2 regions of the Pseudoalteromonas sp. TB41 genome follow, and region 1 is predicted to be linked to the other one. Evidence: predicted binding sites of a transcription regulator. Region 1 holds the regulator's gene; the other holds the start of a gene.
The links. Region 1 encodes MetJ, which represses methionine synthesis genes. Its sites were predicted from a motif close to TAGACGTCTAGACGTCTA; they were not measured.

Region 1 (3,427 bases):
ATAGACCTGATATTGCTTGGAATTTAAAAATAATAAAGGTATCGTAGATTAAAACTACCTCTCACTTTAACTTAAATTGCAGGATATAATCGCGTTATGTCAGATTTTCGTGAACAAGCACTACATTACCATGCCCATCCCGTTCCAGGTAAAATCAGTATTGAGCTGACCAAGCCCGCTGAGACGGTTAAAGACCTCGCGCTCGCATACAGCCCCGGTGTCGCAGAACCTGTTCGTGAAATTGCCGCTGATCCAGCAAATGCCTACAAATATACTGGTAAAGGAAATATGGTTGCGGTTATTACTAACGGCACCGCAATTTTAGGCTTAGGTAATTTAGGTCCACTGGCTTCAAAACCCGTTATGGAAGGTAAAGCGCTACTATTTAAGCGTTTTGCAGGGTTAGACTCTATAGATATTGAAGTTAAGCACCGTACTACCGAAGACTTTATTAACACGGTGGCTAATATTGCCGACACTTTTGGTGGAATTAATTTAGAAGATATTAAAGCGCCCGAGTGTTTTGAAATAGAAAAAGCGCTTATAGAGCGTTGTAGCATTCCTGTTTTTCATGATGATCAGCATGGTACGGCTATTGTAACGGCTGCGGGTATGCTAAACGCGCTGGAAGTACAGGGCAAAGCAATTGAAGATGCAATTATTGTATGTTTAGGTGCCGGCGCTGCAGCTGTTGCCTGTATGGAGCTTTTAATTAAATGTGGCGCGTTGCGTGAACATATTTATATGTTAGATCGCAAAGGAGTTATTCATACGCGTCGTGATGACTTGAATGAATATAAGCAATTATTTGCAAACAATACCGATAAACGTACTTTACAAGATGTAATTGAAGATGCCGATGTGTTTGTGGGTGTATCGGGCCCTAATTTATTAGCCCCTGAAGATTTAAAATTAATGGCTGATAGACCCGTGGTATTTGCTTGTTCAAACCCCGATCCTGAAATCGATCCGCAATTAGCACACGCTGCACGTAACGATTTAATTATGGCTACAGGTCGCTCTGATTATCCGAATCAAGTTAATAACGTATTGTGTTTTCCGTTTATTTTCCGTGGTGCGTTAGATGTACGTGCCAGTGAAATAAACGACGAGATGAAAATTGCTGCTGTAGAAGCAATTCGTAGTATTGCTAAAGAGCCCGTACCGACTGAAGTGCTTACTGCCGCAGGCATCGACAAATTAGAGTTTGGTGCTAAATATATTATACCAAAACCAATGGATCCACGTTTGTTACCACGTATAGCTAAAGCGGTTGCGCAGGCGGCGGTAGACTCTGGCGTTGCACAAATTGATATGCCAGAAAACTACATGGCGTAATTGTTAAGTATAAATTAGCGCAAAAAAAACCTCAGCATTTGCTGAGGTTTTTTTGTATAAAGACCCTTCTAGTCTTCATTTAAAATAGGCACTTCTAGTCCCATTTCTTGCATTATTTTCTTCACTTCTTCAGGTACTTTTTCTGCGTTATCTTTACGCAAATCATCATCATTAGGCAGCGGTTGCCCGGTAAACGCATGCAAAAACGCTTCGCATAAAAGCTCGCTATTTGTTGCATGACGTAAGTTGTTTATTTGACGACGAGTACGTTCATCAGTTAATACTTTTAATACATTTAGCGGGATCGAAACGGTGATCTTCTTTACTTGTTCGGATTTTTTCCCGTGTTCTGCGTATGGGTGAATATATTCACCATTCCATTTAGCCATAAGATGTATCGTTGCCTCAGATTATAAATTGCTCACACAGCATCAAAGCGTGTAAATATGCGTGAAATTCTATCGGTTTAAAAAAGATAGTCAAATACTAGTTATTTAGCTATCTAGACATTTAAATGTTTTGACATCTTAAATTGCATACGCTACCTTTTAGACGTCTAAACATCCAAATTAGTAAAGGTAGCGAAAATGAGTGAAAAAAATAAGGCAACAATTGCTGTTCGTAGTGGAATAGAAGCCGACAAACAGCATGGTGCGGTTGTTCCACCGCTTTATTTATCAACAACTTACTCATTTGCTGACTTTGATACAAAGCGTCAATATGATTATGGCCGCAGTGGTAACCCTAATCGTGACATTTTGGCTGAGGCGCTCACGGAGCTTGAAGGTGGCGCTAAAGGCATTATTACCGCAACAGGCATGGCAGCCGTTCACCTAACAACACAATTACTTAATAGTGACGATACGTTAGTGATCCCTCATGACTGTTATGGGGGCAGCTATCGCTTATTTACTTCGCTAGAAAAGCGCGGCTTATTAAAACTAGAAGTGGTCGATTTTACCAAAAGCGACAGTTTGACACGCATCCTTGCTATTAAACCTAAGCTGATTTGGATTGAAACACCTAGCAATCCTATTTTACGCTTAACAGATATTAAAGCGGTAACTGATACAGCTAAACAGTGTGGTGCACTGGTTGCCGCCGACAACACATTTTTATCGCCAGCATTACAAAACCCGATTAAGTTTGGCGCTGATATTGTGGTGCACTCAACCACAAAATATATCAATGGCCATTCAGACGTTGTTGGTGGCGCGGTTATCGCAGCGACTGCTGAGTTAGGTGAAGAGTTAGCGTGGTGGGCAAATAACATTGGCATCACCGGCGCGCCATTTGATAGCTATTTAACGCTCAGAGGCTTACGTACTTTAAACGTGCGTTTAAGGCAACACCAAGAAAATGCACTCGCCATTGCACAGTATTTAGAACGCTCCCAGTTTGTTGCCCAAGTTTACTACCCAGGTCTTGAATCACACCCTCAACATGCGCTAGCTAAGGCGCAGCAGCTTGGCTTTGGTGCTATGGTTAGCTTTGATATAAAAGGCGATATAAACGATGCTGCAGCGTTTTTAACGCGCTTAAATGAATTTAGCTTAGCGGAATCATTAGGTGGAGTAGAAAGTTTGATTTGTCACCCTGCGACTATGACCCACGCCGGCATGGACGCAACCGCGCGTGCAGAAGCCGGAGTAGGCGACACGCTTATTCGTATCTCGGTGGGTATTGAAGATGTAAATGATTTACTCGCTGACTTAGACAGGGTATTTAATTTGGTGCGCCCAGGGCAAGCCAATCCCGGCCTATCGGCAAAAAGTGGTGCTAGTGAATCATTTGGTTCAGCAAAGTTAAACGCGGCGAATCCGGCGTTATGGTAGTGCATACCAATCTTCAAAATACAAAACATAAATGCGAGTCGGTATTAATATGGTAAATCAGGTTCATAAATTTGGTGGTTCGAGTTTAAGCTCAGCGGATCGCTTTAAAAGTGTCGCAAATATTATTTTAACTCACGCTCAAGCTGGGGATTGTGTGGTGGTATCGGCTGCCGGTAAAACCACCGATACCTTAGTTAAACTGTGGCAAAGCTACCAACAGCAAGACACTCAAGCTATTGCTGATATTGTATTGC
Region 2 (3,427 bases), on a different contig from region 1:
GCTGGTAGAGGACATTGACATTGATTTGCGCAACCGTAATTACTGGCGAGGGGATACCCTTATTGAAGCGCAAAACAAGCCACCCATATGGGTATCGCTGAGTGTGTCACCTATTCGTGAAGATGGTGGAAAAATCACCAGTTACGTTGCTTCAGCGCAAGATATTTCATTTGTAAAAGAAAGCCAACGCAAAATGGAACAGCTCGCTTACTTCGACACATTAACTGGGCTTGCTAATCGTACATTCTTTAGAATGCAGCTTAGAAAGTCGATGGCGCTTGCTGAAAGAGGGCGTTACTCGTTTGCTTTATTTTATTTTGATTTGGATGAATTTAAGCGTATTAACGATACTTTAGGTCACGATGCAGGCGATCAACTATTGGTTGAAGTGGCAACGCGCTTAAAGCAGCGCTTACGAGCAGAAGATACTATAGCCCGTTTAGGCGGTGATGAGTTTGCGGTATTACTCAGTGGTATTGAGCATCAAAAAGAAGCATCGGAAGTCGCTGACACCATTCAAAAAACGTTAAATCAGCCAATAAAATTAGGTAGTAACGAAGTGATTGTTAGTGCCAGTATTGGTATTACCTTGGCGCCATTTGATAGCTTAGAAGAAGATCAGTTATTAAAACATGCTGATTTAGCCATGTATGAAGCAAAAGCGAAAGGGCGTAATACGTTCCACTTTTATAGCCAAGATCTAAATGCAGCCGCCAATGAGCGATTATTCCTTGAAAATGAGTTGCGCCATGCAATTAAAGAAAAACAACTCACACTGCATTATCAGCCACAAGTTGATTGTCGCGATAATAGTGTAGTGGGATATGAAGCATTGCTTCGCTGGTTCCATCCTACGCAGGGATTCATTCCACCTACTAAATTTATTCCTATTGCTGAGGCAACGGGTTTAATTGTGGAACTTGGTAAGTGGGTATTACAACAAGCGTGTGAGTTTACTAAACGACTAGAGCAACAAGGTAGAGCGAGCAACATGTCGATAAACCTGTCAGCAAGGCAGTTTAAAGACGCAAGCTTAGTACCTATGCTGAAAAAAATAATCATAGAGACGCAAATTAATGCTAAAAGCCTGCACCTTGAACTGACTGAGAGCATGCTAATGGGTAATGTTGAGGCGGCTATTGATCAGCTACATCAATTGAAAAAGCTGGGTATTTCAATTTCTATTGACGATTTTGGTACGGGCTATTCTTCGTTGAGTTACCTTAAACGTTTTCCTGTCGATATTCTTAAAATTGACCGCTCGTTTGTTAAAGATATCCCTGAAGATGATAATGATATGGAGATCACCGCTGCGATTATTGCGATGGCACAAAAGCTCAAGCTTGATGTGGTTGCTGAAGGGGTTGAAACAATAGAGCAAGTTGAATTTTTACAAAATAATAATTGTTTTATTGTGCAAGGCTATTACTTTAGTAAGCCCGTTGCCGAAGCCGATATCCCTGTGTTGTTTGATCAATTAGCTGCGTTAAAAGTCCCTGAATAGAACAAAAATTGCGGGTTAACCACCCGCAATTTTTACCTTAAACTTTAATCCTTCTAAAATCGCCTTTAACTTATCGCGATCATCACCTTGTACTTCAATAACTCCTTCTTTTACTGCGCCACCTTGGCCCATCTTACTTTTTATTGTTTTTGCTAACTTTTTTAAATCGTGCTGTTGGGGATCTAATCCTACAACTAGCATTACGCCTTTACCTTTTCGACCTTTGGTTTGACGCTCTATGCGAATAGACCCGTCTTTAAATAGTTTTACATCCAGTTCTTTTTCTGGCTTTGGCTGGTCAATTCGCCCTGTTGCTGTTGAATACACTAAGTGATTATCACTCATAATTAACCTATCTAAGATTGAATCTAATATTGGGCTAAATAATAACAAATTTGTGATGCAAAGGCGTAATTTTTGCGCCTAAGCTGAACACCTTTTAATCCCGCAAAGATAAACATCCTCTGTTTAAGTACCGCAATAGTGCTTATGAATAAAAGTGCTTAAGGATTTTAAAAAGCGCTTTAAATTGGCTAGCGCTATAAAAATATCCATGCTACTATTTCGGCATTGTAGATGTATAGATGGCCAAATGATAAATTCTTATTTAGAGCAAGCTCAGCTTAATGTAGAGCAACAGTTAATTAATGCTGAGCTAGAAAAGCTTGAGCAGTACTTAAATAGCAATGCTGCACCGGCCGTGCGTTGGCAGTATCAAATTCCAGAACTCGGTGAAGGTGGCGCATGTAGTTTATTCGGCTACTTGCAAGATGAGCCGTTTAATTTAAACGATTACGTTAGCCAAAATACGCAAATAACGGCAAAGTTAGCGCAACTTCAGTTGATTGTTGACTATGTAATCGAAAACACCCAGTTAGATTGGTATGGCATCTATCAAAATACGGCCACCCCTGAAGGCGAGCAGTTATTAAAGCTCGCTTATTTTGGTGCACCGAGTCGCCCTTTATTTCCGCTCACCGCTGAATTTGCAACCGGCAGTAATAATGTGCAAGTGGCACTCAGTGGTAAAGGACGTGTCATTAATAATGTTGAGCAATATTTAGCCGCGGGTGGTGAGTATTACACCTGCGATCCGAAAGTAAAAGCAGAGGCCTGTTTACCACTATTTAATGCGCAAAAGCAGTGCATTGGCATTGTCGATGGCGAAGCCTTTAGCACGGATTTTTTTGATAATGCGACACTCGCGTTATTAATTGCATGCTGTATTAAAATTCCTCACTTTTTAGTGTAAATAACACTGGTCAATCGAGTGAGTTTTTATGTTAAGCTTAGCGCAACAGCTAACCCCTAAATAACGAAGAGATAGTCAATGTTCTCAGTATTAAAACCATTACCAACAGACCCTATTCTTGGCCTTATGGCGGCCTATAAGCAAGATACTAACCCTAATAAGATTGACTTAGGGGTTGGTGTATATAAAGACGAGCAGGGGAATACCCCGGTATTAAAGTCAGTAAAAAAAGCAGAAGCGTTTCGTTTAGAAAATGAAATGAGCAAATCTTACATTGGTCTTGCTGGTAACTTAGATTACTGTCAACAAATGGAAAATCTTCTTCTTGGTGAGCACCCGGCATTATTAGCTAATCGCGTACGCACAGCACAAGCACCTGGTGGTACAGGCGCACTTCGTGTTGCAGCAGAATTTATTGTACGTTGTAACCCAGGCGCTACTGTATGGGTTACTAACCCAACGTGGGCTAACCACATTAGCTTATTTGAAGCTGCAGGCTTAACTGTTAAAGAATACCCATACTACGACTACGAAAACAAAGATTTATTGTTTGATGAAATGGTTGAAACATTAACACAGGTGCCTAAGGGCGATGTTGTGTTATTACATGCATGTTGTCACAACCCAAGTGGTATGGATTTAAACGAAACACAATGGAATACTATTGCTGA

Region 2: L641_RS0119140 (translation initiation factor) is a predicted target of MetJ. The motif match lies at 2,078-2,095, and genes of this name have one in related genera.

Annotation. Positions count from the first base shown of each region.
Region 1 covers NZ_AUTH01000084.1:65,522-68,948, forward strand. The annotation lists gene L641_RS0113140 (malic enzyme-like NAD(P)-binding protein) at 97-1,338, shown strand; gene metJ (met regulon transcriptional regulator MetJ) at 1,407-1,727, opposite strand; gene metB (cystathionine gamma-synthase) at 1,926-3,173, shown strand; gene metL (bifunctional aspartate kinase/homoserine dehydrogenase II) at 3,223-3,427, shown strand, end outside.
Region 2 covers NZ_AUTH01000106.1:94,475-97,901, reverse strand. The annotation lists gene L641_RS0119145 (EAL domain-containing protein) at 1-1,504, shown strand, start outside; gene L641_RS0119140 (translation initiation factor) at 1,520-1,849, opposite strand; gene L641_RS0119135 (GAF domain-containing protein) at 2,097-2,756, shown strand; gene L641_RS0119130 (amino acid aminotransferase) at 2,835-3,427, shown strand, end outside.